4 regions of the Bradyrhizobium sp. SYSU BS000235 genome follow, and region 2 is predicted to be linked to each of the others. Evidence: predicted binding sites of a transcription regulator. Region 2 holds the regulator's gene; each other region holds the start of a gene.

Region 1 (8,112 bases), 4.3 Mb from region 2:
CGCGGTGGCCATTGCCGTTCTGGAAGTCGAACATGTCCAGGATCGAGCCGGCTTGGGCATCGAGCGAGCCGGCGCCGATACGACGACCGTTCAGCCAGTTGTCCTCGATGAAGCGGACGACGGACGCCTGCGAAATGCGGGCGTGGCTGATGTAGTTCTGCTTCGCGAAAGGCGAGATCACGATGAAGGGCACGCGGGTGCCGGGACCGCAGCGGCCGTTCACCGGTTTGCCGTTAACGCCCATCGGCAGCGGCTGCTGATTGATGCCGCGGCCGCACTGTCCGGGGCCGTTCACCTGATCGGCAGTTGCATCGTAGGACGCCGTGGTCGGGGTGGCATAAGCGTGATCGTACCATCCGTCGGAGTCATCGTAGGTGATGATGACGGCGGTGCTTTCCCAATCCGGCTGCTGCTGCAGGAAGTTGATCAGCTCGACGTTTCCGAACTGTTCATTGAGCGGGTCGGAGTTGCCAGCGTGGGCATCCTGGTAAGCCGGCATCTTGATGTACGAGACCGACGGGAAGTTGCCGGCCTTCACTGCATCGTAGAAGTCTTGCAGATCGTAGCCGTGATTGGCCGGATCGACGGCGCCGTTCAGCTTGGTGTAACCGACAGCTTCGATCGAACCCGGACGAGCATGCGTCGGATTGGCGGTCGACACATAATACTGGAACCAGGCGTGGTGCGGAATGTAGTCAGCCGGGCTGGAGCCGGTGACAGCGTTGAATGTCGAGCGCTTACAGTCGGTGGTGCCGTTTGCGTTCTTAGCAACGAGGCTGAAGCCGCCCATGAACGAGCCCCAGGTGAGGTTCGCAGCGTTCAGCAGGTCGCCGATGTTCTTGCCCGTCAGGATGCCTGCGGTCGTCTTGCTCGAGCAGACGTCGAAACCGGGATCGATGTCGCCGATCAGCGTCTGGCCGCCCGCTCCGTCAGCGATGACGTTCGACGGCGACGAACCGACGATGAACTGCACGCCGTTGGTCTGGCCGGAGATCACGTTGATCGCACCGTTTGTCGATGGACCGTAGCCGTCGGTGTACGCGTTGTCGCTCATCGCGAACTTCTGCGCGTAATTCCACATCGCGGTCACGGTGTTACCGTCGAAGTAGCCCATCACCTGGCCCTTGGTGCCGAACGCGCCGGCGCTGCCGCTGGTGCCACGCCCGGTAAACTTCGGGAAGAGATCGGCTTTGCCGTTGTCGTAGGCCTGTTGTTCAGCCGTATAGGCATGGTTCTGCGACTGAGTGTTCGCCTGCGAGCGATCGAGGCGGAACGGATTGGCGGCATCGGAGCCGTTCAGCGCGGGCGAGGAATTGCCGTTCATGGACAGCAGCGTCGGGTTCGCGATGAAATTGTTTGACTTCGGCGTGTTCGCAGCGCCCTGGAAGGCCGGCTCGCCCTGCGGATTGGTCGCATGCGGGTAAGTGCCAAAATAATGATCGTACGAGCGGTTCTCGCCGAAGATCACGACGAGATGCTTGATTGGCGTCGCGGTCTTGGCCGCGTTCTGCGGGCTGACCTGGGTATCATTTTTTGCGGCAAGCGAGCCGCTGACTCCAGCCGCGACAGCAATGATCGCGACGGTGGACAGGAGAATCTTTTTCATCTGGTCCTCGAAAAGAGATGGGCTTAGCGCGGCGCGTTTCTAACCGGCGGCAATGACGGTCATGTGTCAACATGTCGCATTACGATAATCCGCTCACAGCAAGCGCATCTTTTCGAAGAGGCCGGCGCGCTTCAGAGCAACGAGAATCGGCCGCGCGACATCACAGCGAGTCTTGGCGACAGGCTTGGCAATAACCCCGGCAACCGCCTCAGCAAGACTCCTGGACATAGACTTGCGCGCGACGAAATCGCTTTGACTGCGAGGACCCAGCGCCCGCATGCCGTTGATGATCGACGGCGCCTGGTATTCTTCGCTGCGAATTGCGAAGCTTTGATTTCAGAAAAAAGACACCGGGCTTCCAAAGACGAGATTCGTCTCTTTATGTCGCATTACGATGCTCTATTCGTTGCAAGCGCGAATTCTTGGACGACACCATCGCGCCCGGGAGCAACGAGAAGTCGCAACGCGGCATCGCAACACGCCTTGGCAATGACTTTTGGACAAATAAAGCTTGGACAATAGCGCTTGGACATAGATCCACGCGGCGAGCTCGCTTGTCGACAAGGCCCATCTTCTCGAGATTCAGATGACGATCGTCATTTTCTCGCGTTTATCGCTGCGACCGGACTCTTGCTGGAGAGATAACCGGGACGTGCCCGCTGCAGCCCGCGCTCTATGGCAACTACGTCGAATTCCGCTCGATTAGTTCCAAGTGGCTCGAACGCAGGCACGTAGGCCGCACTCCACGCCTCACCATGCCAAGCCGATGTCATGATCGTTTCAGGCACGCATCACACAACATGCGCAAAGTCTGTGACCAGACGATCTCATGGAGATGACATAGCGAGATTTCCGGCGGGGACCGCTAAAGCAGTGAAGCGGGTCAACGCCTGTGATCTATTCTTCACCGCGCAATCGAGAGGATGCTCAACCAGCCAGATACGTTTGTTCCGGCGCCTCAAAGAATCTTTTGAGTAGTCGCCGAAGGGATTAAGGCGCATCATCGGCCATTGCCGGCACGAACCTCAAGGGCGCCGGTAACAGAGAGACCGATCGTGCTCCCGCCTGTCTCGCACAGCGGAGCAGTCCAATGACCAGAATCCAATCAACGTACCAAGCTCAATTACGCAGCCTGGCTGCACAGCTTCGAATTGAAGCAGACACGCTTCCGCGGGGGCGCGCGCGGGATGGCTTGTTGCGGCAAGCCGAGGGGCTCGAAAGTTCAGCCGTGATGGAAGGCTGGATCAGCTCGACAGAACTGCAGCCCCCCATGGAAAAATCGAATGAGATCTCATCTGACCAATCGAAGCTGGACATCCGAGCACGTTGAAGAACTGCGAAAGCTCGTCGAGGCCGGAGCTTCTTCGCTACGAGCCGCGGCTCGTCTCAGGCGAACGGCGACGTCTGTGCAGATCAAAGCCAAGGAGTCCGGCTTTCCGTTTACGGACAAGCGGATCGCGAAGCGGCGGCAGCGTGCACGCGAGGCTGAGATTCGCCGCGAGCTAGGGCTGGAATAAGTGAAACGACCGACCACGCGGAAAAGCGACACGCGAAACTGCCCGGCCGGTGCGAGGCAGAACTGGCCGGGATTTTTTGGAACGTGCGTAAAAGCTTCCGGTTGGCTGTTCGTCGGATGCGGCGATCAGGATGTTAGACCCTGATCACAGCGGATGACTCTCAGGACCGGCTGGCCATTCTTTCCAAAGCTTTTGGCCGGCCGGTAACCTTTGTGCCGCAACGCAGCCCCTCTTCTCCTGACCTGCTGTCTTCAGATGTCAGATCAAGAAGCGGCAGCGATTCCGCGGCAGCCTCACCAATTGTAGCGCACCACGCCCTTGCCGGCGTAGCTGCGCGTCACATCAGAGAATTCACCCTCAAACGTCGCGGCAACGGACCAGCCATTCATCCAGCGCACTTCGGCGGAGGCCGTCGTGAGTGCGGAGTCGGATGCGAGCGCCGCGCCGTTCACGACGAACGATGCGCCGGGCAGCGTCTGGAATGTCGCGCCAATCGCACGATCCGGATTGAAGTCATGCGCCCACGCCGCGCGGCCGCGCAGCGTGAGAACCGCGCCATCGAGTGCATAAGATTTGTCTGAACGCAAACCAACCTCAGTGCGTGACGCGGTCGTAGTGTCTCCACCGTAATTCAGTGCAAACGTGCCAACGCCGCTGATCGCGCGCTCGGCATAGGACGGCAGTTCGAATGCGGTGATCTGTGCAGCGGCATACGGCGAGACGCCAAGCCCACCGAACCATGGTGTCAGGAAGCGATGGCCCAACTCAAGGCGGCCCGAGTAGGCATTGGCGTTGAAGTTGGCACGCAGATGATCGACACCAGCGACAGTCAGATAACGATCGGTGGTGACGTCCTGCCAGCCATAGGCGACTGCGGCTGTGAGATACGTCGCATCGAAGTTGTGGCGCACGAACGCGCCGGCCTGGAACATATCCGAACGGCCCGAGCCACCATTGACGACGCTGAAGTTGCTGCCGCCGCCCGCAAGCGCGAAACCTGCAACGGTATCCGGCGAGAACCAGTAGTCCGCACCGGCCGCAGCGCCATAAACAGCGCTGGTGGTATTGTTCGAACCAGTGACGGCATTGCCATCGGTGGTCTGCGATCCGCCGTAACCCGCTGCCCACACGTTCCAGCGCTGCGCGAACGCGGCTGCCGGTGGTGCTTTGGTGAAAGCCGCAAACGCATCGCGCTGCGACTTCGATTGCGCGCGTCCCGCATAGGCCAAGCTCTCGCTCTCATCCGCGAACGCCGTCGGGCCATTTTGCGCGACGCCGCGCCCCGCCGAGAACGGATCGGTCATCAAGCCCATGAACAGATTCATGGCCTGATACGTCGTCTGCTGCGAAGCCGTGCCGAGTTCGCCCGAGGCCTGCGTCAGATTCTGCGCGACGTGATCGCCGAAGATCGCGCCGAGCCTGCCGCTGCTACCACCGGGCGCATTGAAAGCAGTGTCGAGCACCGTCGCGACTTTTTGCTGATTGCCGTTCAATCCTGCGATTTGCCCAAGCTGCGAGGTCAGCGTCAGCAACACGTCATTGCTGGTGTAGCTGAGCACGCCGCTGATGCCGTTCGGCGTTGCCAGCGTGTCGAATGTCGTGCCGCCCAATCCACCTTGCGTGGTCAGGATTGTATAGGCCGAGTTGAAGCGATAGTTTCCGGTCGGCGAACTCACCCGCACCAATCCAACAAGATCGGCATCGCCGGGACCGAAGCCTCCGGCGACAACGTTGACGCGGTCACTGTTGGCACCGGACACCTTCACGGCATACGTGCTGCAGTCGCAGAATCTCAGGCTATCCATGATGGTCAGCGTGCCGGTGTCGTTGAGTGGGCCCGGCGCGAGCGTTGCGTCGTGATCGAGCAGCGTGAACGGGACGGTACCGGTGCCTGACAACGTGCCACCCGGATTCACGAGCAGCGGGCCTGCCGCCGACAGATCGCCGTTCACCACCAGCGTGCCGGCGTTGACGTTCACATCGCCGGTAAAGCTGCTGGTGCCGGTCAGCGTCCAGACCGAGCTGTCGATCTTGTTGAAGGTGCTGAAGCCCTGATACTGCGCGGTGCCACCAAGCACGCCAAGTGCGCTGACATCGAACGTCGCAGCAGCAGTGCCGCCGAGCTGGAACGTATCGCTGCCGGTGCCTTGCACGTCACCGTGGATGACCGAGCCCTGCGCCAGCGTGAGCGTGTTGTCAGTGCCGCTGAACTGGATCGCAAAGGAAGTGCCGCCACTGATGGTGCCCGCATTGAAGATCGAAGACCCGCCACCGAGGAACCGGATCCCGCGGCCATCGCCGCTGATGGTGCCGGCGTTAAAGATCGAAGAACCGTCGCCGAGGCCGACAATTGCAATACCGCCCGTGATGCTGCCGCCGGCATTGTTGGTCACGATCGCACTGGTGTCGGCCCTAATGCCGAAGCCGTTGGTGCCGGTAATGCTGCCCGAATTGGTGACATTGGCAGAGCCTGCGTTGGCGATGATTCCGTAGGTGTCGCCTGTGATGCTGCCGCCGGCGTTATTGATCACCGTCGCAACGGTGCCGGCGAAAATGGCGGCGGAACTGCCCGCCGTGCTGGTGATGCTGCCGGAATTGGTGACACTGACAGAGCCAGTGCTGGAGAGGATGCCGTAATTGCCGCCGGTGATGTTGCCGCCGGCATTGTTGATCACCGTCGCCTTCGTAGCGCCGAAAATGCCCATGTCGCTGCTGCCGGTAATGATCCCGGAATTGGTGACATTGGCAGCGCCCGAGCTGGCGACAATTCCACTGGCGGCACCCGTGATGCTGCCGCCAGCAGCGTTGATCACCGTCGCGTTAGTGCTGGCCGAAATGGCGGTGTCGGTGGTGCCGGTAATGATCCCGGCATTGGTGATGTCTGCAAAGCCCGAGAAAACCTGGATTCCGTACTGGCCGCCTGTGATGCTAGCGCCTGCGTTGTTCGTCACCGTCGCGCCGGTGGCGGCGGAAATGGCCTGAAACAAGGTGCCGGTGACGGTGCCGGAATTGGTGAGATTAATAAAACCCGAGCTGGTGCCAATTGCCAAATTACCCGTGATGCTGCCACCGGCATTGTTGGTCACCGTTGCGTTGAGGCTGGCGGCAATGCCGGAACCGCCGGTGCCGACGATGCTGCCGGAATTAGTGACATCGGCAGAGCCCGAGGTGGCGTGAATTCCGAAGACGCCACTCGTGATGCTGCCCCCGGCAGTGTTGATCACCGTCGCATCGGTCGCGGCGGAAATGCCGTCCCCCGCGGTGCCGCTGATGGTGCCGGAATTGGTAACATTGGCAAAGCCGCTACTAGCGGTGATTCCTTTGGCACCGGTGATGCTGGCGCCGGCACCGTTGATCACCGTCGCGTCGCCGAGATTGATGCCATTATTGGCGCCAGTGATCGTGTTGGCGGCGCCGCTGCTGACGTTGACGGTGACACCGGTCTCAGCTCCAGTACCGTAGCCGTCAGTGCCCGCGCTGGTGCCGGGTGCGCCGCCGCCTTGATTGCTGGTGGTGCCGGTACAGGTCGCGGTCACGCCGTCGGCCACCTGGGGCGAGCAATCGGCCCATGCCGGCGTCGCAAGCAGCGCGCCGGAAAGCGTGAACCCGAGCGCACCGGCGCAGCAGAGGCGCAAGAGCGCGGTGCTGTTCAACAGCGATTGCGTTGAAAGTGAATGACGGCGGGTCACAATCTTTGAAACTTGTTTAGCGGCAATCATGTTTACGTCTTACCAATTGTAACGCACCACGCCCTTGCCCGCGTAGCTGCGGGTGACGTCGGAGAACTCGCCTTCGAATGTCGCGGCGACGGACCAGCCGTTCATCCATCGCACTTCGGCGGAAGCTGTGGTGAGTGCGGAGTCGGATGCAAGCGCCGCGCCGTTCACCACGAACGAGGCGCCGGGCAGCGTCTGGAAGGTTGCGCTGACCGCACGATCGGGATCGAAGTCATGCGCCCATGCCGCACGGCCGCGCAGCGTGAGGACTGCACCATCGAGCGCATACGACTTGTCGGTGCGCAGACCGAGTTCAGTGCGTGACGACGTGGTGGTGTCTCCACCATAGTTCAATGCGAAGGTGCTCGCGCCGGAGATCGCGCGCTCGGCATACGACGGCAATTCAAATGCCGTGATCTGTGCGGCGGCATAAGGCGACACGCCCAGCCCGCCGAACCATGGCGTCAGGAAGCGATGACCCAACTCAAGGCGGCCAGAGTAAGCGTTGGCATTGAAGTTGGCGCGCAGGTGATCGACGCCCGCGACAGTCACGTAACGATCGGTGGTGACATCCTGCCAGCCGTAGGCGACTGCGGCAGTCAGATACGTTGCATCGAAATTGTGACGGACGAACGCGCCCGCCTGGAACATATCCGAACGGCCCGAGCCACCATTCGCAACGCTGAAGTTGCTGCCACCGCCCGCAAGCGCGAAACCTGCGACGGTATCCGGTGAGAACCAGTAATCCGCACCAGCGGCAGCACCATACACTGCGCTGGTCGTGGTGTTCGAACCGGTGACAGCATTGCCGTCCGTCGTCTGCGAACCGCCGTAACCCGCAGCCCACACGTTCCAGCGTTGCGCGAATGCAGCCGGGGGCGCCTTGGTAAATGCAGCAAACGCATCGCGCGGCGACTTCGGCTTTGCACGGCCCGCATAGGCCATGCTCTCGCTGTCATCGGCAAACGCTGTGGGACCATTGTTCGCGACACCCCGCCCCGCCGCGAACGGATCGGTCATCAGGCCCATGAACAGATTCATCGCCTGGAACGTCGTCTGCTGCGAAGCGCTGCCGAGTTCGCCGGAGGCCTGTGTCAGACCATTCGGCGTGAGACTGCCGAACGCGATCGGGATCGCCCCTCCAGCGTTGAAGAAGTTTGTGATGGCGTTGGCGACGTTGGTCTGATTGATGTTCGCGCCGCTCTGCGACGGCGGAAGAATATTCATCGCCAGATCGAGATAGACGTTGTTCAAATCGTAGTCGAGCGTGGCC
Region 2 (8,112 bases):
CCCCTGGGGCGGCTTCGACCCGCGCCCCGCTGATCAAACAGCACGGCATGAAAACGTTGCGGATCGAACAGCTTTCGGTGGTCCGGCTGGCAACCACTTCCCGGCCCGCCATGCAGATACACGGCCGGAATTCCATCGACGCGGCCGACGGTCTCGACGTAGATTTCGTGACCATCACCGACCGGCAGATGCCTCGTCGTCAGGGGAGCAAATGGATCAGCCTGTTTGCCGGACGGCACTGCCTCTCCGGCGTCAGCTGCCATGGACATCTTCCGTTTCCAGCGTGCCGCCGGCGAAGTTACGATAGATAAACCGGCGATTATCCTCCGCGGACTCCGTCAACGCCGCCTTGAAAATTTCCTCGTGAACCGGAGACAGTGCGCAGGCCGGATCGGTGTTGCCGGCATTTCCAGTCAACGCAAAAGCCTGACAGCGGCAGCCACCGTAGTCGATCTCCTTGTACGCGCAGCTCTGGCAGGGTTCGGGCATCCAGCCCGTGCCGCGGTAGCGATTAAAGGCCTCGGAGTTCTGCCAGATCCAGGCCACCGAATGATCGCGGACGGACTCAAAATGCAGGCCCGTAATCGTCTCGGCCGCATGGCAAGGGAGCACCTTGCCCGACGGCGAAATATTGAAGAACTGCCGCCCCCAGCCGCCCATACACTTCTTCGGTCTTAGCGCATAGTAGTCCGGCACCACATAGTCGATGGCGAGAATGCCCTTCAGCCTTTCCTGCGCTTCCTCGACAACCCGTGAAGTCTCTTCGATCTGCTCCATGGTCGGCATCAATGCGGCGCGATTTTTCAACGCCCAGCCGTAGTATTGGACGTTGGCGACCTCCAGCCGATCAGCATCGAGATCGACCGCCATCTGGATGATTTCGGGAAGCTGAAACAGGTTTTGGCGGTGCATCACCGCATTGACCGTCAGCGGCAGGCCAAGCTGCCTCGCCCATCCCGCAGCCTCGATCTTTTTCGCATGTGCGTTCTTCAGCCCAGCAACACGATCAGCAACGACGTGTTCGCTGCCCTGAAAACTGATCTGGACGTGCGACAATCCGGCATCCGCCAGCGCTGCGAGCTTGTCTTTCGTCAACAGCACGGCAGACGTAATCAGGTTGGAATAAAGCCCAACGTCCGTTGCGTGCTGAATCAGCTCGGCCAGGTCTTTCCGCGCCGTCGGCTCACCGCCGGAAAAATGGATTTGCAACACCCCGATCTGGGCAAGTTCGCTCAGAACTCGCTTCCACTCCTCGGTCGAAAGCTCACCGGCGTTGCGTTCAAGCTCGACGGGATTGGAGCAATAAGGGCATTGCAACGGACAGCGGTGCGTAATTTCCGCCAAAACAGCCAGCGGAATGCCAAAGGTCTCCGCCTGCGACCTGCGCGTCTCCAGGACCGCCAATCCGTCAGCAGGATCGGCGTGGACGGGGCTCGCGTCGGTCAGCGTCGGACTCATGATTTTGTGTCCTGTGCTTCGGCCAAAAATCCCTTCTCCGCAAGGTCCTTCAACATGGCGATCACATCGGTGGCGATCAGCACACGATCAGCAACATACTTTTCCGCCAGCGTATCAATGATTGCATCGACACTCCGAACGCCATCGCACAGCTGGAGGATCTCGACCGCAATGTCGTCGGGAGCCAGCACGCGCTCCGGGACCAGGATCACCCATCGCTGCCGTGTCTCATCGAAACGCAGCTTCGCGTGCCGGGCCAGCACCGGGTGACTACCTTCAGTTATGTCGATCAGACGATTTCGCAATGGCTTCAATCCTGTTCCGGCACAAAGGCCCCCGGCGGTATGTGGCCGTCGACATAGGCGTGATAGAGCGCATCGAGCTGAACCCACAGCACATTGGTCTTGAAGATGAGTGCATTGCAAACCGCCTCACGCTGTTCCGGCGTGGTTGCATGCACCTTGACGAAATCGAGCGCGAAATTGGCGTCACGCGGGGCCTGTTCCAGGCGCCGCTTGAAGTAGCTCATGATGTTCGGATTGACGAAATCGTAGTGCGCGAGCATTCCGGAAATGCGCTCTTCATGGAGGTTCGGCGCGAACAATTCGGTCAGCGACGATGCGATCGCTTCAAGCGGTGTCTTGTCCCGGACGAAATGGACATAGGCGTCCACCGCGAAACGCGTTGCCGGAAGAATCCCCTCGGCCGACTCCACATAATTGCTGTCGAGGCCAAGCCCTTCGGTCAGCTTGAGCCAGCGTTCGATACCGCCTTCGGTGCCGAAATTGCCGTCGTGATCCTCGATCCGATGCCGCCATTCCAGGCGGATATTGCGGTCGCGAAAACGGGACAGGACCACGGCGTCCTTGATGGGAATGGAGCTCTGATAATAGTAGCGATTGAGCGCCCAGGCCTGCACCTGCCCCTTGTTGAGCTTGCCGCCGTGCAGCAACCGGTGAAACGGATGCAGGTTGTGATAGCGCGTTTCACCAATGTGCCGCAGCGCAGCCTCCAGGTCTTCCGCGCTGGCGAGTGGTGTTCCTTTTGCTAACGAAAAGGCTGTTGTCGTTCTCAAACGATAATCTCCATCCCGTCCGAGGGAATGACCCATCCGGCCTGCTCGATCTGCACGCGCTCCGCAGTCTCGGGCAGCAGCGCCAGATTGGAATTGTTGATGTGAAGAAAAACCTTACGGGCGATCCCGAGGCCGGCAAGCGCTGCGATTGCCCCATCCGCGCCTGACATGGCCATGTGTCCCATCCGCTGCCCTGTCTTGCTGCCAAGTCCTGCGGCGATCAGTTCATCATCGCGCCAGACCGTTCCGTCGAAAAACACCAGAGGCGCGTCTTTCAGACGCATCTTCAGCTCTGGGGTCATGGCGGCGCAAGCGGCAAGAAAAAAGAAGTATTGGCCACTCCGCTTGTCCGCAATCCGCAGCCCCACGGTGTCGCCCGCCTCATCGTCCACCGCAGGTGCAGCAGCGTCTTCAAGATACCAGGCACGTTTACCAGGAACGAGGAATGGCAAAACTTCCAACCCCGACGGCGAGCCGTTCGCCAACTTGGGCTCGAACGTGGCATCGAATTCGATCGGTTCGCGACGCACCCGCTCCGCACTCAGAACATTGAAGATGCTGTTGTCCCTCAGCGTCGCAAGAACGCGTTGGTGAGCGTAGATGGTAAATGGCCAACCCTCACGCAGGGACAGCAACCCCGCGACGGCGTCGACCTCGCCATTGGTCAGGATGACGCCTGCGATCGGGCTATGGCGTAATTGATCCGGCTTTGGATGAAGTTGCGGGGTCGCGATCACCTGTTGGCGCAGGTCAGGTGAAGCATTGATCAGAAACCAGTGTTTGTGGTCAGCGCTGACCGCTATCGATGCCTGCGTGGCTCGCAAGTCCGGCCGCTCAAGACGTGTGATTCGGCAGACCTCACAGTTGCAGTTCCATTGCGGGACGCCGCCACCAGCCGCCACCCCGAGAACGACAACGCGCAACATCAAAACGCCTCCGGCAATCCCGGTTCGCGGAATCCAGACCCAGACACAAACAAGGCCGGCTGCGAAAGAACTTCACCCATTGGGCGAGCCCTTACGCAAACCGGACCAATTGTCTTTTAAACTGAAGAAATTTGCAGACTTACTTGCGCGCCGCGCAGGCGTACATGTTGATTTCCATGCCAACCGGCACTTCAACAATCTTTGGAGCTTTCCAGGCCATTTTGGTTCTCCTTCCCAATTCAATCCTGCGACTGGGTTTCGCTGCCCCGTCGAGAGTCAGGTTAACACGGAGATGACCAAATGCGAGGTGCAATTTTGCCCTTCATTGGCACAAAATTGTTATTCGCCCTACCCAGGATTGCAAAGCAACATCAGACAAATGCTGCTCTGCAATAATTTTATCGAGATCACTCAGCCTTGGCGAAGCGATCATCCAGGGCGTAGCCCGCTCCGCGAACGGTGCGGATGGGATCCTGCTCCCGGCCAAGGTTCAGGAGCTTCCTGAGCCGGCCGATATGAACGTCCACGGTGCGCTCATCGATATAGATGTCGCGTCCCCAAACGCCGTCGAGCAATTGCTCCCGGCTGAAAACACGTCCCGGATGTTCCAGGAAGAACTCCAGAAGACGGTATTCGGTGGGCCCCAGATCAATCGGGCGGCCGGAACGGGCCACACGGCGCCGATCGCGGTCCAACTCGATATCGCCGAAAGCCAAAACCGTGGCGAGACGCTCCGGGCTGGCCCGTCGCAGCAAGCCCTTCACCCGCGCCAGCAATTCCGGGACCGAGAACGGCTTGACGATGTAATCGTCAGCGCCCGTCGCGAGACCCCTCACCCGCTCGCTTTCCTCGCCACGCGCGGTCAGCATGATGATGGGGATCTGCTTCGTTTCAGGCCTTGCCCTTAGACGACGGCAAAGCTCGATCCCCGACAAACCAGGCAGCATCCAATCGAGCACGATCAGATCCGGAATATGCTCCTTGAGTCTGGTGTCGGCGTCGTCCCCGCGTGCAACGGTTTCGACATCGTAGCCTTCGGCATCCAGATTGTAGCGAAGCAGCGTCGTCAACGCTTCTTCATCCTCGACGACAAGAATTCGGGCGCTCATGTCCGATCCTTCAATTTATATCCTTCCAATCAGCTGCCTGAGACAGCCGTCGCAAAACTCGTCATATCGCCTTTGGGGCGCTGATCGAGCATCTGTTGTCCTTCGATCATGTAGAAGACCGTTTCGGCAATGTTGGTCGCATGGTCCCCGATCCGTTCGATGTTCTTGGCGCAGAACATCAAATGGATGCAGAAGCCGATATTGCGCGGATCTTCCATCATGTAAGTCAGCAGCTCGCGGAACAGCGAGGTGCAGATCGCGTCGACTTCTTCGTCGCCTTTCCAAACCGCCATGGCGGCCGGCAGGTCATGCGCGGCATAAGCGTCGAGCACCGACTTGACCTGAGACTGCACCAGGTCGGTCATATGCTCGAGACCACGGATCAGCTTCAACGGATGGAAATCGCTGTCGAGTGCAGCAACGCGCTTGCCGATATTCTTCGACAAATCGCCCATGCGCTCCAGGTCGGTCGCAACCCGCAGCGAGCCGACGATCTCGCGAAGGTCGACAGCCATTGGCTGACGGCGAGCGATCGTCAATACTGCACGCTCTTCGATGGCATGCTGCAACTTGTCGATATCGAGATCAGCGGCGACCACGCGCTTGCCCAGCGCGACGTCCCGACGGATCAGAGCATCGACGGAATCCACGATCTGACGTTCCGCCAGACCACCCATCTCTGCAACGAGCCGATTAAGCTCCTGGAGATCTTCGTCGAACGCCTTGGCGGTATGATCTGTTCCCATAATAATTCTCCACGCGGTAAGCGTCAGCCGAAACGGCCGGTGATGTAGTCTTGCGTCCGCCGATCCGTCGGCGACGTAAAGATCTTGTTTGTTTCATCGAACTCGATGAGCTGGCCGAGATACATGAACGCCGTCTTGTCGGACACGCGCGCCGCCTGCTGCATGTTATGCGTAACGATCGCGATCGTGTAATTTTCCTTCAGTTCCTGGATCAGTTCTTCGACCTTTGCAGTGGAAATCGGGTCAAGCGCCGAGCAAGGCTCGTCGAACAAGATCACTTCCGGCCGCACGGCGACCGTTCGCGCGATACACAGGCGCTGCTGCTGGCCGCCCGAAAGGCTCAGGCCGCTCGCATTCAGCTTGTCCTTCACTTCATTCCAGAGCGCACCGCCACGCAGCGCAGTCTCAACGCGCCCGTCCATTTCCGACTTCGATATCTTTTCATAAAGACGGATGCCGAATGCGATGTTTTCATAGATGGTCATCGGGAACGGCGTCGGCTTCTGAAACACCATGCCGATCCGAGCACGCAGCAGATTCAGATCGAGCTTCGGGTCCAGGATGTTGGTGTTGTCCAGCATGAGCTGTCCCACCGCGCGCTGACCCGGGTAGAGATCATACATCCGGTTGAAGATACGCAACAACGTCGACTTGCCGCATCCCGACGGTCCGATGAACGCGGTCACCCGGTTCTCGCCCAGCGTCAGGTTGATATTCTTGAGCGCGTGATGCTCGCCGTAATAGAAATTCAGGTCGCGCACCGTCACTTTTGGACGCGCGTCGGGCACCGCCATCATAGATGGAGCCGGGTTTGTGGAATGACTGGTGGACACAGAAAGCTCGCTCATTTTGCTGTCCTCTCGGCGACAAGAATGCGTGCGCCAATGTTAAGGGCAAGTACGGTCAACGTGATGATCAATGCGCCACTCCACGCGAGTTCTTTCCAGTACGCATAGGGGCTTTGGACGAAGTTGTTGATGGTCACCGGCAGGTTGGCCATCGTCTTGGTCAGATCGAGGCTGAAGAACTGGTTGCTGAGTGCCGTGAACAGCAGCGGCGCAGTTTCACCCGCGACACGTGCGGTCGCAAGCAGGATGCCGGTAATCAGACCAGAGCGTGCGGCACGATATGCGATACGCTTGATCACGAGGGACCGTGGCAAGCCCAGCGCCGAAGCAGCTTCGCGAAGCTGGCTCGGCACCAGCCGCAACATGTCTTCCGTCGTGCGCAGCACAACCGGAATGACAATCACGGCGAGAGCCAGCGTACCGGCAAGCGCGGAGAACCCACCCATCGGCACAACGACCGCGCCATAGATGAACAAACCGATGATGATCGAAGGCGCACTCAGCAGAATGTCGTTGATGAACCGGATCACCGAGGTGAGTTTGTCGTGCTTGCCGTATTCGGCGAGATAAGTCCCAGCAAACAGTCCAATCGGAGCACCGATACCGACACCCAACACGGTCATGATGAGCGAGCCGACGATGGCGTTCAGCAGTCCGCCCTCAGTAGAACCCGGGGGCGGCGTATTTTCAGTAAAGAGCTGAAGTGAGAGGCCCGCAAGGCCGTTATAAAACAGAGTGAACAAGATCAGAGCCAGCCAGGTGACGCCGAACAGAGCGGCTCCCAGGCACAAAAATCTGACGATGATGTCCGAGCGGCGGCGGGATGCGTAAATCGGGTTCATGAGTTTAGCCTCCCGCCTTCTTCTCAAGGCGCATCAGCATCAAGCGAGCTCCAGCGAGCACGAAGAACGTCAGAACGAACAGCAGCAAGCCAAGCAACATGAGGCCTGATTGATGCAACCCGTCGCTTTCAGCGAATTCGCTCGCGATCGCCGCCGAAATCGTCGTTCCAGGAGCGAAGATAGAAGACGAAATGCGGAACGAGTTACCGATAATAAACGTCACGGCCATCGTCTCGCCAAGCGCGCGTCCGAGCGCCAGCATGACGCCGCCGATCACACCGACACGGGTGTATGGAATGACGACGCTGCGCACGACTTCCCAGGTCGTGCAGCCCAAGCCGTAAGCCGCTTCCTTGAGCACCGGAGGCACCGTCGCGAACACGTCGCGTGAAATCGCGGTGATGAACGGCAGCACCATGATCGCCAGGATCAACGACGCATTGAAAAGGCTGAGGTAGGACGGCGGGCCAGCGAAAATCGCTCCGAGGACAGGCACGCCGTCGAAGATCTTGATCATAAAGGGTTGAAATGTGTTGGCCAGGAATGGCCCGAGCACGAAGAAGCCCCACATGCCGTAGATGATGGATGGAATGCCCGCGAGCAGCTCAATTGCCATACCAATCGGGCGGCGCAGCCATTGGGGGCAAAGCTCCGTCAGGAAGACTGCAATGCCGATACCGACCGGGATGGCAATGCACATTGCAATGACCGATGTGATCAGGGTGCCGTAGATCGGCCCCACCGCACCGAGCACCGGCGGATTTGCAGACGGCGCCCAGCGCTGCGTCCACAGGAAAGAAAATCCATACTCCCGCATCGCAGGCCACGCGCCCGCGATCAGAGATAAAATAATGCCCCCGAGGATGAGAAGCACGCCGATCGCGCAGGCGCGCGTGGTCCAGTAGAATGCCTTGTCCCCGAATTTGAAGGCGCTCAACGCCTTGGCGCGGTCGTAAGGCCCTGCAGCTTCCATCGAAGTGCTTTGTACAGCCATCTCTGCCACGCTGATTCCCCTTGCTCTCAATGAACTCTGTTTGAAACCGCTACCCGGAGACTAAGCGGAGGAGAAGTCGCCCTCTCCTCCGCAAATGTCTTAGCTCTTGATGTC
Region 3 (8,112 bases), on a different contig from region 2:
CGATGCCGACCATGGTTCATGCCGGCGTCTACTCGGCCGTGACGCACTATCTCAAGGTGCTCGCCGCTCAGGGTGGCAATTCGCATGACGGCGCCAAGATCGTCGCCGCGATGAAGGCCATGCCGACGGACGATCCGCTGTTCGGTAAGGGCTCGATCCAGCCGAACGGTCGCAAGATCCATCCGGCGTATCTGTTCGAAGTCAAGAAGCCTTCCGAGTCCAAGGGACCGTGGGATTACTACAAGCTGGTCGCCACCATTCCGGCAGATCAGGTTTTCACGCCGCTCGACAAGAGCTCGTGCCCGTTGCTGAAGAAGTAATGACGTAATTTGAGATGCCCGGCGTCGCCGCCGGGCATCTCTCGCTACCATGTCAAACTGAGCGCGAAAGACCGAATACGATGCAAGCTCTCTACGCCCAGCTTTTGGTCGGACTGATCAATGGCTCCTTTTACGCGCTGCTCAGTCTTGGGCTTGCCGTGATTTTCGGCATGCTCAACATCATCAATTTCGCGCATGGCGCGCTCTACATGATGGGAGCGTTCTGTGCGTACTTCCTGCTGACCTATGGCGGGATTAACTACTGGTGGGCGCTGATCCTTGCGCCGGTCATTGTCGGCGGATTCGGCATTCTGCTCGAGCGCACCATGCTGCAGTGGCTGACCGGGCTTGATCACCTGTACGGCCTGCTGCTGACCTTCGGCCTCGCGCTCATCATCCAGGGCGTGTTCCAGAACTATTTCGGCTCATCCGGTCTGCCGTATGCGATCCCGGATCTGCTTAAGGGCGGTGTCAATCTCGGCTTCATGTATCTGCCGATCTATCGTGGCTGGGTGGTGATCTTCTCGCTCGTGATCTGCGTGGCGACCTGGTATCTGATCGAGCGTACCCGGCTCGGCGCCTACCTGCGCGCGGCCACTGAAAATCCCACTTTGGTGCGCGCCTTCGGCATCAACGTGCCGCGCATGATCACCCTGACCTATGGGCTGGGTGTCGGCCTTGCCGCATTGGCCGGGGTACTCTCGGCTCCGATCAACCAGGTGCGTCCGCTGATGGGCGCCGACCTCATCATCGTCGTGTTCGCGGTGGTGGTGATCGGCGGCATGGGTTCGATCATGGGATCGATCATCACCGGATTTGCGCTCGGCGTGATCGAGGGATTGACCAAGTATTTTTATCCGGAAGCTTCCAACACCGTTGTGTTCGTTTTGATGGTGCTGGTGCTGCTGGTGAAGCCAACGGGACTGACGGGACGGGCAAACTAATATGGCGACAATCACTGACAATGCCGTTCCTGCAACGGGGCGTTCCACCAGCGACGAAATGATCGCGTTCGTCATCATGGCGGTGCTGCTGGCCGCCGTGCCGCTGACCCCGATTTACCCGTACTTCGTGATGCAGGCGCTGTGCTTTGCGCTGTTCGCCTGTGCCTTCAACCTGCTGATCGGCTATGGCGGCCTGCTGTCGTTCGGCCACGCCATGTTCCTCGGCACCGCCGGCTACGCCACGGCGCATGCGGTGAAGGAGTGGGGCTTCCGCCCGGAATTCGGCATCCTGTTCGGCATGCTGGCGGCTGCCGCCATGAGCGTGGTGACGGGACTGATCGCGATCCGGCGTCAGGGCATCTATTTTGCGATGATCACGCTGGCGCTGTCGCAGCTGATCTACTTCATCTACCTGCAAACCCCATTCACCCACGGCGAAGACGGCATTCAGGGCATTCCGCAAGGCATCATGCTCGGCCTTTTCGACTTGTCGAAGCCGATCACGCTCTATTACGTCGTGCTGGCGATCTTCCTGGCGGCCTTCCTGCTGATCCACCGCACCATCAATTCGCCGTTCGGCGAGGTGCTGAAGTCGATCCGCGAGAACGAGCAGCGGGCGATCTCGCTCGGCTACAAGACCGACCAGTACAAGCTGTTGGCCTTCATCCTGTCGGGCACGCTGGCGGGCCTGGCCGGTGCCGTGAAGGTGTTCGTGGCGCAGAACGCCTCGCTGACGGACGTGCACTGGAGCATGTCGGGCGAGGTGGTGCTGATGACCCTGGTGGGCGGCCTCGGCACCGTGTTCGGGCCGGTGGTCGGGGCTTTTGTCATCATCGCCATGCAGCAGTATCTGGCCGGCTTCGGCCAGTGGGTGCAGGTGATTCAGGGCGCGATCTTCGTCATCTGCGTGCTGACCTTCCGCCGCGGTGTCATCGGCGAAATCGCCCATTTCTTCAAGCGGTCGCTGTAATCGACTGATTTATAGAGCTTTCTCGGTCGCACAAACCAGTGGATGACCGCCCAAGATATCTTGGGCGGCATCAGTTGGCGTGCGAAGCGGTTTGTGACAGATAGATGACGTCTGTCCTTCCGGAGAATGATCATGCTTGGCTGGTTTCGTGCTCTCTTGCCGAAGGAGGAGAGGTTCTTTGACCTGTTTGCCAAGCATTCACAGGCGGTGCTGAAGGGGGCAGAAGCGCTCGAGGAAATGATGCGCGGGGGCGAGGAAACCCCGGTGTATTGCCAGCGTGTCAGCCAGTTCGAAAACGATGCCGATCAGGTCACCCGCGAGGTGCTGATGGCCGTTCGGCGCACCTTCATCACGCCGTTCGACCGCGGCGATATCAAGAACCTGATCACGGCGATGGATGATGCCATCGACCAGATGCAGCAGACGGCGAAGGCTGTGATCCTGTTCGAGGTGCGGACGTTTGAACCGCCGATGCGCGAGATCGGAACCATCCTGGTCCAATGCGCGACGCTTGTGGGCCGTTGCATTCCGTTGATGCAGTCGATGGGCGAGAATGTCGTGACCCTCACGGCGCTGACCGAGGAAATTACCCGGCTCGAGGGCCGCGTCGACGATCTGAACGACATTGGTCTCAGGGAGCTGTTCCTCAAACATCGGGATGGCAGCGCCATGGACTTTGTCGTCGGCACTGAAATCTACAAGCACCTCGAAAAGGTGGCGGATCGGTTCGACGACGTGGCGAACGAGATCAACAGCATTGTAATCGAGCAGGTCTAGGCCGTGGATGCTTCGCTGGCTTTTCCGGTCCTGGTAGGGCTGATCGCTGTCGCGCTGGTGTTCGATTTTCTCAACGGACTGCATGACGCTGCCAACTCGATCGCGACCATCGTGTCCACCCGTGTGCTGCGACCGCAATACGCGGTGGCATGGGCCGCCTTCTTCAATTTCATTGCATTTGCCGTGTTCGGCCTTCACGTCGCACAGACGATCGGTACGGGCATCATTCACCCCGAAGTCATTGACTCACAGGTGATCTTTGCCGCGTTGAGCGGCGCCATCGTATGGAACATTGTCACGTGGGCCCTTGGCCTGCCGTCGAGCAGTTCGCATGCGCTGATCGGTGGGTTGTTGGGGGCAGGTGTCGCCAAGGCCGGAATTTCGGTTGCCGTGTGGAGCGGGTTATCGAAGGCGCTGCTCGCCATCGTGCTGTCGCCGCTCGTCGGGTTTCTGCTCGCATTGTTGTTGACGGCGATCGTGTCATGGGCCTCGGTCCGCTCGACGCCGTTTGCGGTCGATCGCGCGTTCCGAATTCTGCAGTTTGCTTCAGCCTCGCTGTATTCGCTGGGGCACGGCGGCAACGATGCCCAGAAGACCATGGGCATCATTGCGGTCCTGCTGTACTCGCAAGGCTACCTTGGAACCGAGTTCAGCGTGCCGTTCTGGGTGGTGCTGTCCTGTCAGGCTGCCATGGCGCTGGGCACTTTGATGGGCGGTTGGAAGATCGTCCGCACCATGGGCTTGCGCATCACCAAGCTGACGCCGATGCAGGGCTTTTGTGCGGAGACCGGCGGCGCCGCCACGCTGTTCATGGCGACGTTCCTTGGTGTGCCGGTGTCGACCACGCATACCATTACGGGCGCCATCGTTGGTGTCGGTGCCGCCCGTCGCGTGTCGGCCGTGCGCTGGAACGTGGCCGGCTCCATCGTGATTGCCTGGATCTTCACGATCCCAGCATCGGCGCTCGTCGCGGGCGCAACGTTCTATGCCGTCTCGTTGTTCGTCCACTGATTGCGTCAGGAGACGAGTTTCAGCCCGATGATGCCGGCGATGATCAAGCCGATATAGGCGAGACGGATGGCGGTGGCGGGTTCGCCGAGCAGCCAGATGCCCAGCAGGGCGGTTCCCACGGTGCCAATGCCGGTCCAAACCGCATAGGCCGTGCCGACCGGGAGTGTCTTGAGCGACAGGCCGAGCAGGACGACGCTGGCGACCATGCTGACCAGGGTCAGCGCCGAGGGCACCAGACGCGTAAAACCGTCAGTATATTTGAGGCCGATCGCCCAGCCGATTTCCATCAATCCGGCGATGAACAGTATTCCCCATGCCATGGAGGTATCCTTTCATGGCAGGGCCGTCCCTGCAGATGTCGGTGATGTCGAGGTCGTCCTCGCATCCCAAATATACAGGGAGAGGAACAAGATGCAAGTGCATGGAGTTCTGAATCTTCCTTGATCCTGCCGCGTTTCTTTGCCACACGCTCGCCACCATGACCGACATTGCAGTGACCACTGAGTCCCCATCGCGCGCGCCGCTCGCCCAGGAGGTGAAGCGCCGGCGTACGTTCGCGATCATCTCGCATCCTGACGCCGGTAAAACGACGCTGACGGAAAAGTTGTTGCTGTTCGGCGGCGCTATCAATCTGGCAGGGCAGGTGAAGGCGAAGGGCGAGCGCCGCAACACGCGTTCGGACTGGATGAAGATCGAGCGCGAGCGCGGCATTTCCGTCGTCACGTCGGTGATGACGTTCGAGTTTCAGGACCTCGTTTTCAACCTGCTCGACACCCCGGGCCACGAAGACTTCTCGGAAGATACCTACCGGACTCTCACGGCCGTCGACTCGGCTGTGATGGTGATCGACGCGGCCAAGGGCATCGAGGCGCGGACCCGCAAGCTGTTCGAGGTCTGCCGGTTGCGCGACATTCCGATCATCACCTTCATCAACAAGATGGACCGCGAAAGCCGCGATCCCTTCGACCTGATGGATGAGATTGAAAAGACGCTGGCCCTCGACACCACGCCGATGACATGGCCGGTGGGTCGCGGCCGCGATTTTCTCGGCACCTACGACATTGAAACCGGCGGTGTGCGGCTGCTTGAGGGCGGCGGCGCCAAGACGGGACAGGCCGAGCAGATCGCAATTTCGGATCTTGCCTCGCGCAATCCCAACCTCGACGCCAATGCGGTTGAGGAAGAACTTGCGCTGGTATCGGAGGCATGCAAGCCGTTCGATCTAGAAGCTTTCCGTGAGGGCCATTTGACGCCGGTGTTTTTCGGCTCGGCGTTACGTAATTTCGGCGTCGGCGATCTGCTGGAAGGTCTCGGCCGTTATGCCCCGCCGCCGCGCGCGCAGGAGGCCGATAAGCGCAAGGTTGAAGCGGCTGATCCCAAGATGAGCGCCTTTGTCTTCAAGATTCAGGCGAACATGGATCCGAACCATCGCGACCGCATTGCCTTCGCGCGACTTTGTTCCGGCAAGCTGACCCGTGGCATGAAGGCGAAGCTGGTGCGCACCGGCAAGAACATGAGCCTGTCGTCGCCGCAATTCTTCTTCGCGCAGGATCGCGCCATCGCCGATGAAGCATTTGCGGGCGACGTCGTCGGCATTCCCAATCACGGCACATTGCGCATCGGCGACACGTTGACCGAGGGCGAGGATATCAACTTCGTCGGCGTGCCGAGCTTCGCGCCGGAAATTTTGCGCCGCGTGCGTCTGACGGATGCGATGAAGGCCAAGAAGCTCAAGGAAGCTCTGCAGCAGATGTCGGAAGAGGGCGTCGTGCAGGTGTTCCGGCCGCGCGACGGTGCGCCGGCGTTGGTCGGCGTCGTCGGCATGCTGCAGCTCGACGTGCTGAAGGCGCGACTGGATGCTGAGTATTCGCTGCCGGTGGATTTCGAGATCAGCGAATTCCAGCTGGCGCGCTGGATCGCGGCGGAAGACAGAAAAAAGCTCGACACTTTTCTGGCGGCCAATAATTCCGGTGTTGCCGACGACGTCGACAACGATCCGGTGTTTCTGGCCAAGAACCAGTTCTATCTTGACTACACCCGCGAGCGTTCTGACGGCATCACCTTTTCGAGCGTCAAGGACGTGAAGAAGAGGGCGTGAGCCCGAAATAGCTCATTTAGTCCGGCTTCCCGTATTGCATCGATGTGTCGCGCGGTCTTCAACTTCGCGCGATGACCTTGATGCGAGGTGTTCGTGCCTTATTTCTAAGGTGTTCACGGGCTGCGAGCGGTTTCATGCTCCAACGTACGGCTTTATTCATCCTCACGTTTGCGGCGTTGATTGTTGCGGCCGCGCCATCCGACGCCCGCTCGCAGCGTCAGAATCAGAATAATCCAATACCCTTTTCACATTCGCCGTGCAGCGTGCTGAGCGAGGGGCCTTGCACGCCATATTATTGCAGCCCGCTCAATCACGGGCCATGCATACCCGAGATTGACTATCCGATCGGCGAAAACCTGCAACTGACCGTCCTGAGCAAACCGGACGGCAAAGACGCTTCGAAATATGTAAAGCCCGATCACGATCTCGACACGATTGGCGATCTGTTCGCGGCCCTGCGGTCCTGCTGGACGCCACCGCCGGAGAACGAAGCCCGCGAAGGGATGCAGATGTCGGTGAAATTCTCGTTCAAGCGCGATGGCGGGTTGATCGGGCCGCCGCGCGTCACTTACGCGACCGACGGCGTTTCTGGGCAGACGCGTGATGTCTATCTCGGCGCCATCAAGGAGGCGCTGAACGGTTGCACGCCGCTGACCTTGAGCCATGGGCTGGGCGGGGCCATCGCGGGACGGCCGATCATGATCCGCTACGTGGACAATCGTCCGCTCAGCCAGACTTCCCCAAAGCAATAGTGCTTCCTTTAGCAAGCTTTCTGCTGAACCCAACTCCTGCCTGCCGCGACCAATCTCCGAGGATCCAATAATTCGGATGGGAGTGGCGGGATGGATGGTCAACGGCACACACAAACCGGCCCAGAGGACACGCCCGAGCAGGCGCAGGTGCGCGCCCGCATGTTTCTCATTCTTTCACCGGTCGCGTTCGTAGTCTGCTGGATCGTCGCGCGCACACAAGATGTCTCCAATCAGGAAGCCCTGATCCTTGCCGGTGCTCTTTTCGTGATGTGTCTGTTTTTCTCCCTGTATCAGTGGCTGCGTGGTGAGCGCGCAGCCGGTGACGTGTTCTGGCTGCACATGATTTTTCATTTCTTTCGCCGTGACAATCATTCGGACTGATGCCAATGCGATTTCCAACATTGAGCTTTAGCGATGGAACGATTGAGATCGGCCGATTTGGTAAGGCACCTGTCGTGCTCCATCCGACATTCTTCCTTGCAGCCTTCGTACTGACGTTTCATTTCTGGCACTTGCCCGGCGGTATTGGACCTTTGCTGGTGATCTGCGGCGCAGGAGTGTTGCTAGGCTCGATCCTGCTGCACGAATTGGCCCATGCCAAGGTGGGGCGTCACTACGGCGTCACGGCCCGCCGTATCGATATTAATTTGTTTGGTGGCGTCGTCCATTTTGCGACCTCACCACGCCTGATGCGCCATGATTTTGCGATCACGATTGCGGGGCCGCTATCGAACGCCGCATTGGCGCTCTTAGCACTTCTCGTTCTTGCCGTTGTTCGGTACATCTCGCCTGAGCAGTTCTCGTTCAATCCTGCGGACGTACTCGTTCCTCCCACGAGCATCGTGCACATCGCGCGGTTCGCATGCTTTCTCAACGCCGCGTTAGCCATTGCCAACATGCTGCCGGCGTTTCCGCTCGATGGCGGCCGACTGCTGTACATGCTTGTCGCCAAGCGTTACGGCGCGCACACGGCGACCTTTGTCGTTGCTGCGCTTGGCACCGTGTTTGGAGCGATTGCCAAGTTCGTGCTGCTGGTGTCGACCATGGCCGGCGTCCCGATCTGGTCGCCGCCGCCGTTTATGATCAATTGGGACGCGCTTCAGCAGGCCCGCGGCGGCCGCGCGATCAGGATTTAAGTATTCGCTTCTCGACGTTCGCCTTGATGTTTTTCAGCCCGATTGCTGCTTCGTCATCGATACGTGTGAGTTGATCATCGGTGGGCGGCTTGGGGCGGGCAGGA
Region 4 (8,112 bases), 3.8 Mb from region 2:
GCCCTCGCGGTCCATCCGCTCGCCGCACTCGGCCTCGCGCATCAGCTTGGCAAAGCCCTGCTCCAGCACGCCGGCACGGATGCGGGACAGCACGTAATCCCGGCTGTGTTTTTCGAGAACGATCGTGTCGACGCCCCGCAGATGAAGGAGCTGCGAGAGCAATAAGCCGGACGGCCCGCCGCCGACGATACAGACCTGAACCTTCACTTTTGTTTCCTCCGTAATCCCAACAATCTCCGATTTGACGGGATAAACGGATGGAGGGATCAGCCATTGTCTTGTACAATTCGAACATGGGGAAACTAGCACCAAGCTCGGCAATCACGGTCTACAATCTGTTCGGGGAGCATGGCGACCTGCCGGACGTGGTGCATTGCGAGACCATTCCGTCACGCTCCGTCCTGCATGACTGGACGCTGGCCGTGCACCGGCACGAGCGGCTGCACCAGGTGCTTCTGATCGAAAGCGGCGGAGGACAGGCAACGCTCGACGGCCAATCCTATGTGCTGCGGCCGATGCATATCGTGAACGTCCCTGTCAGGAACGTGCATGGATTTAGCTTCGTACCGGGCACGCAAGGCTGGGTCCTGACGCTGTCCACCGAGATTCTGGATCAGGTTTTATTGGCGTCGGAAGGCTTGCGCACTCTGCTGTCTCACGCCGCCGTGGTTCGGAGCACGTCCCAGATCCGTGCGACGATGAAACAGATTTTTACCGAACATGCAGCGCAGGGCTTTGCTCGCGCCCATGTGCTGCGCGCGTTGTCCGCAAGCCTGATTGGGCTCGTTGCGCGCGAGCTTGCCGGCGTGACACGCGAAAACACGGTTGAGCCCGATATCTTTCGCCGCTTCGAGACTCTGCTCGAAGACCATCATATTGAGCGCTGGAGCGTTTCGGACTACGCCCAGGCGCTGTCGATCACGCCCACGCATCTCAACCGCGTGACGCGGGCTGCGACAGGAAGCACCGCTTCGCACCACATCCTCAACCGGATGATCCGTGAAGCGCGGCGAAATCTCGTTTATACGAACTTGCCGGTTTCGGCGATTGCCTATGCACTGGGCTTCGATGATCCTGCTTATTTCACCCGCGTCTACACAACGGCCACGGGGCTCTCCCCTCGCGCTTTTCGGGAGCGACTCAACAAGGCAAGTTAGCGCCGCCCGTCATTTGACACATCTGTCGGAATTTAAATGGACTCGCTGATCACGGCTGCCGCACGGGCGCTCGCCTCGGGTGATCCCCTCGGGGCGCTGAACCGCATTGCCTTGCGCGACGATGCGCCCGCGCTGGCACTGCGCGGCATCGCGATGGCGCAGCTCGGCGATTTAGCACGCGCGAAAGCGCTGTTGCGGCGTGCGGCGCGCGCGTTCGGCCCGCGCGAGACCGTCTCTCGCGCGCGATGCGTGGTCGCGGAGGCCGAGATCGCGCTGGCTTCGCGGGACCTCGGCTGGCCGGAAAAGAGCCTCGATGCTGCGCGTGTCACGCTCGAACAGCATGGCGATACCATCAACACTGCCCATGCGCGCTATCTCGAGGTTCGCCGCCTGCTGCTGATCGGGCGACTCGATGAGGCCGAGCGCGTGCTCGCCCTGCTCGCCCCCGACCCCTTGCCGCCCGCATTGAAAGCCGCCCATGCGCTGGTGACGGCAGGCATCGCCATGCGGCGGCTGCAGGCGAAGACCGCGCGCGATGCGCTGGCGCGAGCGGCAGAGAGCGCGCGACAGGCCCGAATTCCCGCCCTCATTGCGGAAGTGGAGAGCGCCATGCGCATCCTCAAGTCGCCAGCCGCGCGCCTGATCACCGATGGTACGGAGCGGCCACTTCTGCTTGACGAGGTCGAGACGCTGCAGTCGTCGAAAGACCTCGTGGTCGATGCCTGCCGTTATAGCGTGCGCGATCCGCACGGCACCGTCTCGCTCGCCACCCGTCCGGTGCTGTTCGCACTCGCCCGCGCGCTGGCCGAAGCCTGGCCCGCGGACGTGTCGCGGGACGACTTGGTGGCGCGGGCGTTCCGCGCCAAGCACGCCGATGAATCCCACCGCGCGCGGTTGCGGGTCGAGATCGGCCGGCTGCGCACCATGATCGAAAGGGTGGCAACCATAAGCGCCACCCCGCGCGGATTCGCGCTCACCCCACTCAATGCGAGACAAGTGCTCGTGCTGGCGCATCCTGTCGAAGAACAGCACGCGGAAGTGCTCGCCCTGCTCGCCGACGGCGAAACCTGGTCGAGTTCTGCGCTGGCGCTGGCGCTCGATACCAGCCAGCGCACGGTGCAGCGCGCACTCGACTCTCTTGCGCTTGCAGGTAAGGTGCAGTCGTTCGGCCATGGGCGCGCGCGCCGCTGGATGACGCCGCCCGTTCCCGGTTTCACGACGACCTTGTTACTCCCTGCTCCGCTGCCGGCCTGATTAAGGTGGCTTCATCACACAGCGAGAGGATGAGCACATGAAGCAATCAGCAGCCACCGCCAGCGCGGCCGACATCATTCAGGAGTATGGCCCCTTCCCCGGCGTCGACCATGTCCATGGACTGACATTTGACGGGAAAAATGTGTGGTTCGCTACCGGCGACACCATCAGCGCGCTCGATCCCGCCAACGGAAAAGTCCAGCGCACGATCGATGTCCCCGCGCATGCCGGCACGGCGTTCGACGGCGAACATCTGTTTCAGATCGCCGAGAAGCGCATCCAGAAGATCGATCCGAAAACCGGCGACGTGCTCTCCACTATTCCGGCCCCCGGCAACGGCGGCGACTCCGGCCTCGCCTGGGCGGAAGGCTCGTTGTGGGTCGGACAATATCGCGACCGCAAGATCCACCAGATCGATCCGAATACGGGCAAGATCCTGCGCACCATCGAGACCAACCGCTTCGTCACCGGCGTGACATGGGTCGACGGCGACCTCTGGCACGGCACCTGGGAAGGTAACGAGGGCGATGTGCGGCGCATCGATCCCAAGACCGGCGAAGTTCTCGAAAGCCTCAAGATGCCGCCTGACACTGCCGTGTCGGGATTGGAATCCGACGGCGCCGACCGCTTCTACTGCGGGGGTGGAAGCAGCGGCAAGGTGCGCGCCATCCGCAGGCCGAAGCGCACGGCTTCGCGATAACACAAGAAGCACCTCAAGAGACGAAGCGGCGTGACACTTCCCTTCTAGCGTCGCGCACGCGGCGTCACGTTACAAAACGCCGATAACCTGTCGCGAAGCCAGCGGTGCGCCGGATGATCCTTGGTTCGATCGTGCCACACCATCGCGATGCCGAAGCCCTCGACATCGAGCGGCGCCTTGAACAGATCCAGCCTGTCGGCGTACCGCCGTGCGAGCCGCTCCGGCGCCATTGCGATCAACTCGCTCTGCGCCACCGCCTCGATCAACGTCACGAATGACGACACTGCGAAGGAGACCGTGCGCGTCAGACCGGCTGCCGCAAGCGCTTCATCTGTTGGCCCCAGAAAGCCGTCACCGGCCGGCGAGACGATAATATGGCGCGCGGCGATAAAACGTTTCATCGCCATTCGTCCCGTCGGCGCGCCGCCGCGGCGCGCGATGCCGATATAGGTTTCCTGCAGGACCGGCAGGGTATGTAATCCGATGGCGTCCGGGCTTCCCACTTGCAGGAAGGCGAGATCAAGGTCGCCGCGTTCGAGCTCGCCGCGTGCCATGCGGGCGCTGCCGAGCTTCGCCATCACCCTCACTTTCGGGGCCGCCTCGCTGATCGCCGTCAGAAATGGCAGCAACACGGCGACCTGCATGTAGTCGCTCGATGCAATGGTGAAGGTGAACTCGGTGGTGGCGGGATCGAAGCCCCGCCCCTGCCCGAACACGCCTCTCGCTTCTTCCAGTGCGCGCCGCACCGGCTCGCGCAGTTCCTCCGCAGCTGCGGTCGGCAGCACGCCGCGCGAAGTCGGCACGAACAGCTGATCGCCGAACAGATCGCGCAGCCGCGCCAGTTGCGCGCTGAGCGCCGGCTGGCTGAGATTGAGGCGCTTGGCCGCGCGCGTGACGTTCTGCTCCGACAGCAGCGCGTCGAGAGCAAGCAGCAAATTGAGGTCGGGGCGTTTGTCATCCATTTCATGGATACCAGCACCATAATCTTACAATTTCAATAGATGGCTAAAAGGTCCCACCTTCGGTGCAGCGACCAACCGATCGTGAGGACACCATGAAATACCTGATCGTCTATGCCCATCCGGAACCGAAATCGCTCACAGGCCATCTCAAGGACCGCGCCGTCGGGGCTCTGACCGCCGCCGGGCACGACGTCGTCGTCTCCGATCTCTACGCGATGGGATGGAAGGCCGTTGCCGACGGCGATGACTTCCCCGTCCGCGACCGGGGAGCGCCACTTAACTACGGCTATGCATCGAAGGAAGCTTACGCGGCCGGCAACCAGTCCACCGACATCGCCGAGGAACAACGGAAGCTGCTGTGGGCCGATGTCGTGGTGCTGCAGTTTCCGTTCTGGTGGTACGGCATGCCCGCCATCATGAAGGGATGGTTCGACCGCGTTTATGCCTACGGTTTCGCTTACGGTGTCGGCCCCCATGGCGGCGCGCAATGGGGCAAACGGTTCGGCGAAGGCATTCTTCTGGGCAAGCGCGCCATGGTGGCGATGACCGTCGGCGGCCGCATGTCCCACTACGGCCCGCGCGGCGTCAATGGCAACATCGATGATCTGCTCTGGCCGATCCATCACGGCCTGTTGTTCTATCCCGGTCTCACGGTCGTTCCGCCCGCAGTGTTCTACGAGGTCAACAAGGCGACGCCGGACGCCGTGGAAAGCATGGCGCAAGCCTATATCCGCCGCCTGCTGGACATTGAGGCCGCTGAGTCCATCGCATTCCGGTCGCAGAACGGAGGCGACTACGACGAACTCCAGGTTCTTAAACCAGAGCACGGTGACGACCGCATTGGACACGCGTTGCATCAGAGCGGAACGCCGTTCGTGTCCAACACCTTTCTTGGTGTACTAGGGGACTACACGCCGCGGCACATTTCGCCGACATCTCGCGACGCTGCATAAGCAAACGGCAACCCAGAACGATTGTTCTGGGTTGCCGCATGTAATGGAGACAGCGAAACCGGCTGTACCAACAGTCTTAGAAGGCGAACTGGGTGCGCATCGCAACCGCGTCGAACGTCGAACCGGAATCCACCGTTGACGTCGGCGACGCCTGCTTGGCGACATCTCCGTGCAGATAGTCCAGCATGAAGCGGAGGTTGCCGTTGACGTACCAGTTCAGGCCCGCCGTGTAGACGGTCTGTCGGCCGCCGGCGACGCCGAGCGCTGTTCCGACCTTATCGTTGAGATCGATGGTCGAGACACGACCCGCGACTTCCCAGGCACCCCAGCCGCCGCCATGGATCGAGAACGGATCCCGCGGCTTGATGCCGTTATACGAGGCGGTCGACGCGTTGTAGGTGTGGGTCTCGCCGGTCAGCACGTAGCTCGCCTGCGCATAGCCGCCCTGGAACTGCAGGCTCGGCGCACCGATTGGCGGCAAACCGGTCGAGGCCTCGCGATCGACATTGTACCAGTAGTACTCGCCCTGGAAGAACAGCGAGCCGTAGGTGGCAGCCGCTTCGGCACCGTAAACCTGCGCGCCGGAGGCGTTGGCGATCGCGCCAGTGTTGATCAGCGTGGTCGGATCGATGCGCAGCTCCGGACGATCGCTGAATGTCACCGTCTGCCCTCCCGTCGCAATGTTACGCGGCGGTTGGATCAGCCATTCGGCGTTGGCACCGACGTGCAACGAATAATTGTTGCCACTCACGAGCTGACCTGCGGCGCGGACCACTGCACCATACTGTTCGGTGGAGCTTGGTGCCGTAACGGCCGCCGTGTGGACAGAGCCTGTGGTCGGGCCGGTGACATAGCCGCCCACCCAGAAGGTGTCATTCCACCAACGCGTGCCGAAGGTCGAGCGGAAATCGCCGGCGGCGAGATTGACCGCGATCACCTGGGATGAGGCACGCTCCATGAACAGAATGTCGTTGGAGCTCGTGGCCTCATCGAGCGTCCAAGGAATGTCCATGATGCCGCCTTCGATCGCCATCTTGCCACCGAACGGCTTCAGGCCGGTGTAGCTCAGGTAAGCGTTTTCGATACCCGACGTGCCGCCGCCTGGAAGAGATCCGGACGCAGCACCGCCAAAGCCATCAGACGTGCCACCAAAGTCGTAGATCAGAGCGAAATTCCAGTCGCTGAGGAATTTGCCGGCGAGGCCGATGCGAGCGCGACGGACATTCTCACCCGAGTCGAGCCGCTGCGGCCCGCTCGCGGTGTTGGGATGGAAGTCGTAACCGCCAACATCCCAGTGCAGGCGGCCTGTGATGCCGACGCAATTCTCGCCGTCCGCGGTGCAGATGGTCGGCCGGTTGTTCGGCATCGACACCACCGCGCCGGTATACGCGATCGGCGCTTTCCTCGGCATGGCAGCATTGGCGTTGGCAACCGCAGCCTTGGCTGCCGCCTTCGCCTCGGCTTTCGCCTCAGCCCTTGCTTCAGCCTTGGCGTTCGCTGTGGCCGTCGTGTTCGCCGACGTCTGCTGCTGGATTTTGTCGAGCTTCTGCTCGAGCAGGCGGACCTGCTGTTTCAAAAGCGCGATCTCGGAATCGCCGCCGCCGGCAGATTGTGCATGCGCTTGCTGGATAGTGACGGACGTGAGCGCTGTTGCCGCGAGCATCGCGGCAGAAGCGAATCGGTAGATGTACATAGTGGCTCCTAACGGGTGTGTGCTCTTAGCAAACATCTGGACGTGACACGCTGGTGACGAAAATGATTTGATAGCGAAGCGTGGCCCCGATACAACATCGCACTACGATCAATTCACAACCATCTGCCGTGTAGCGAGGCACTTCGCCCTGCTCTTCCGAGCATTCCACCAGTGCAGTCCTGCTATGAAGGACGTCTCACCGGGAAGATAATTGCCCAGTTTGAGGTTGTTCGATAAACCGCTCCTCATCGCGTCGCTTCGGCGCGATGGCTATGCAGGCATCACAGGGCAGATATCACCGGGCAAATATTCCAAGGCGGACATCACGGCGCGGGCATCGATCACGCGGTGCCAATCACAGTCAATTTATGAGGATGTACCCTAGTCTGTATCGCGGGACGCGTTGCGGAAGTAATTCAACGCGCGCACGAGACCTGGCGGCACATACCAGCGACGCGCCGCGTCACCGCTGGCATTGCGAATTGCATGTTCCGCTTCACGCCGGCTCGCGCACTTGAGAACTTGGCTGTCACCGACATAGACGACAAACTCGTTACCGGCTCGTTTGATCTTGTAGTCTTGCATTCCAAGTCCCTGCCTGCGGAGAAAATACTCCGCGACGATGTTCGTTCCTTGGCAGAGAAAGCGCTCTTCAGTGCGGCCAATGCTTATCATTTCGATCGGGTTAACGTGATCGAACGATAAATCTATAATCATCGCACCATCAGGCAGATCGCGACTTCACGTCTCCGCCGCCCGCGCTGCCGTGTACGGGGCAAAGCGTGACAGCGTCTCATCCACCTGAAGCGTTCGTCCGATCGGCGGAAACGCGCGCTGCGAGCATTCAAACCGTTCGCATACTTTGCATCCGAGGCCGATCGGCGTCGGACTGTCGGGACTCTTGAGATCGAGCCCGCGCGAATAGACGATCCGCTCGGCGTGACGGACGTCGCAGCCAAGCGCGACGGCAAACGTTTTGCCCGCCGAGCCATAGCCGCCGCGATGATGCGAGACGGTTCGGGCAATCCAGAGATAGGTGCGTCCATCCGGCATCTGCGCCAATTGCGTAAGAATCTTGCCCGGGCTCGCGAATGCCTCATAGACATTCCACAGCGGGCACGTTCCGCCGACGCGCGAGAAGTGGAAGTCAGTGGCCGATTGACGCTTCGAGATGTTTCCGGCGCGGTCCACCCGAATGAAGAAGAACGGGATGCCACGCTCCGAATTCCGCTGCAGCGTGCTCAGGCGGTGGCACACAGTCTCGAAGCCGACTTGATACTCCTGGCCGAGAAGCTCGATGTCGTAACGCACACGTTCGGCGGATGCGAGAAACCTGCGATAAGGCATGATGAGCGCACCGGCGAAATAGTTGGCGAGACCAATGCGCGCCAGG

The links. Region 2 encodes PhoB, which activates phosphate uptake and scavenging genes when phosphate is short. Its sites were predicted from a motif close to TGTCATNNANCTGTCAT; they were not measured.
Region 1: the regulator PhoB is predicted to act here: its motif matches at 1,659-1,675, upstream of ACP0KA_RS20405 (phospholipase C).
Region 3: the regulator PhoB is predicted to act here: its motif matches at 2,328-2,344, upstream of ACP0KA_RS26485 (DUF47 domain-containing protein).
Region 4: the regulator PhoB is predicted to act here: its motif matches at 6,762-6,778, upstream of ACP0KA_RS18335 (OprO/OprP family phosphate-selective porin).

Annotation. Positions count from the first base shown of each region.
Region 1 is NZ_JBMHJM010000001.1:4,362,206-4,370,317, reverse strand. It holds gene ACP0KA_RS20405 (phospholipase C) at 1-1,606, opposite strand, end outside; gene ACP0KA_RS20400 (hypothetical protein) at 2,890-3,123, shown strand; gene ACP0KA_RS20395 (autotransporter domain-containing protein) at 3,417-6,776, opposite strand; gene ACP0KA_RS20390 (autotransporter domain-containing protein) at 6,852-8,112, opposite strand, start outside.
Region 2 is NZ_JBMHJM010000001.1:100,896-109,007, forward strand. It holds gene pip (prolyl aminopeptidase) at 1-263, opposite strand, end outside; gene pqqE (pyrroloquinoline quinone biosynthesis protein PqqE) at 253-1,458, opposite strand; gene pqqD (pyrroloquinoline quinone biosynthesis peptide chaperone PqqD) at 1,455-1,763, opposite strand; gene pqqC (pyrroloquinoline-quinone synthase PqqC) at 1,769-2,533, opposite strand; gene pqqB (pyrroloquinoline quinone biosynthesis protein PqqB) at 2,530-3,459, opposite strand; gene pqqA (pyrroloquinoline quinone precursor peptide PqqA) at 3,599-3,679, opposite strand; gene phoB (phosphate regulon transcriptional regulator PhoB) at 3,867-4,568, opposite strand; gene phoU (phosphate signaling complex protein PhoU) at 4,598-5,314, opposite strand; gene pstB (phosphate ABC transporter ATP-binding protein PstB) at 5,338-6,162, opposite strand; gene pstA (phosphate ABC transporter permease PstA) at 6,159-7,004, opposite strand; gene pstC (phosphate ABC transporter permease subunit PstC) at 7,009-7,998, opposite strand; gene pstS (phosphate ABC transporter substrate-binding protein PstS) at 8,098-8,112, opposite strand, start outside.
Region 3 is NZ_JBMHJM010000002.1:244,057-252,168, reverse strand. It holds gene ACP0KA_RS26500 (ABC transporter substrate-binding protein) at 1-320, shown strand, start outside; gene ACP0KA_RS26495 (branched-chain amino acid ABC transporter permease) at 401-1,264, shown strand; gene ACP0KA_RS26490 (branched-chain amino acid ABC transporter permease) at 1,266-2,234, shown strand; gene ACP0KA_RS26485 (DUF47 domain-containing protein) at 2,367-3,011, shown strand; gene ACP0KA_RS26480 (anion permease) at 3,015-4,022, shown strand; gene sugE (quaternary ammonium compound efflux SMR transporter SugE) at 4,028-4,342, opposite strand; gene ACP0KA_RS26470 (peptide chain release factor 3) at 4,501-6,120, shown strand; gene ACP0KA_RS26465 (hypothetical protein) at 6,255-6,872, shown strand; gene ACP0KA_RS26460 (hypothetical protein) at 6,963-7,253, shown strand; gene ACP0KA_RS26455 (site-2 protease family protein) at 7,259-8,008, shown strand; gene ACP0KA_RS26450 (SRPBCC family protein) at 7,998-8,112, opposite strand, start outside.
Region 4 is NZ_JBMHJM010000001.1:3,948,647-3,956,758, reverse strand. It holds gene pobA (4-hydroxybenzoate 3-monooxygenase) at 1-207, opposite strand, end outside; gene ACP0KA_RS18360 (helix-turn-helix domain-containing protein) at 258-1,157, shown strand; gene ACP0KA_RS18355 (helix-turn-helix domain-containing protein) at 1,194-2,411, shown strand; gene ACP0KA_RS18350 (PQQ-binding-like beta-propeller repeat protein) at 2,449-3,111, shown strand; gene ACP0KA_RS18345 (LysR family transcriptional regulator) at 3,156-4,073, opposite strand; gene ACP0KA_RS18340 (NAD(P)H-dependent oxidoreductase) at 4,166-5,026, shown strand; gene ACP0KA_RS18335 (OprO/OprP family phosphate-selective porin) at 5,103-6,689, opposite strand; gene ACP0KA_RS18330 (hypothetical protein) at 7,101-7,436, opposite strand; gene ACP0KA_RS18325 (short-chain fatty acyl-CoA regulator family protein) at 7,461-8,112, opposite strand, start outside.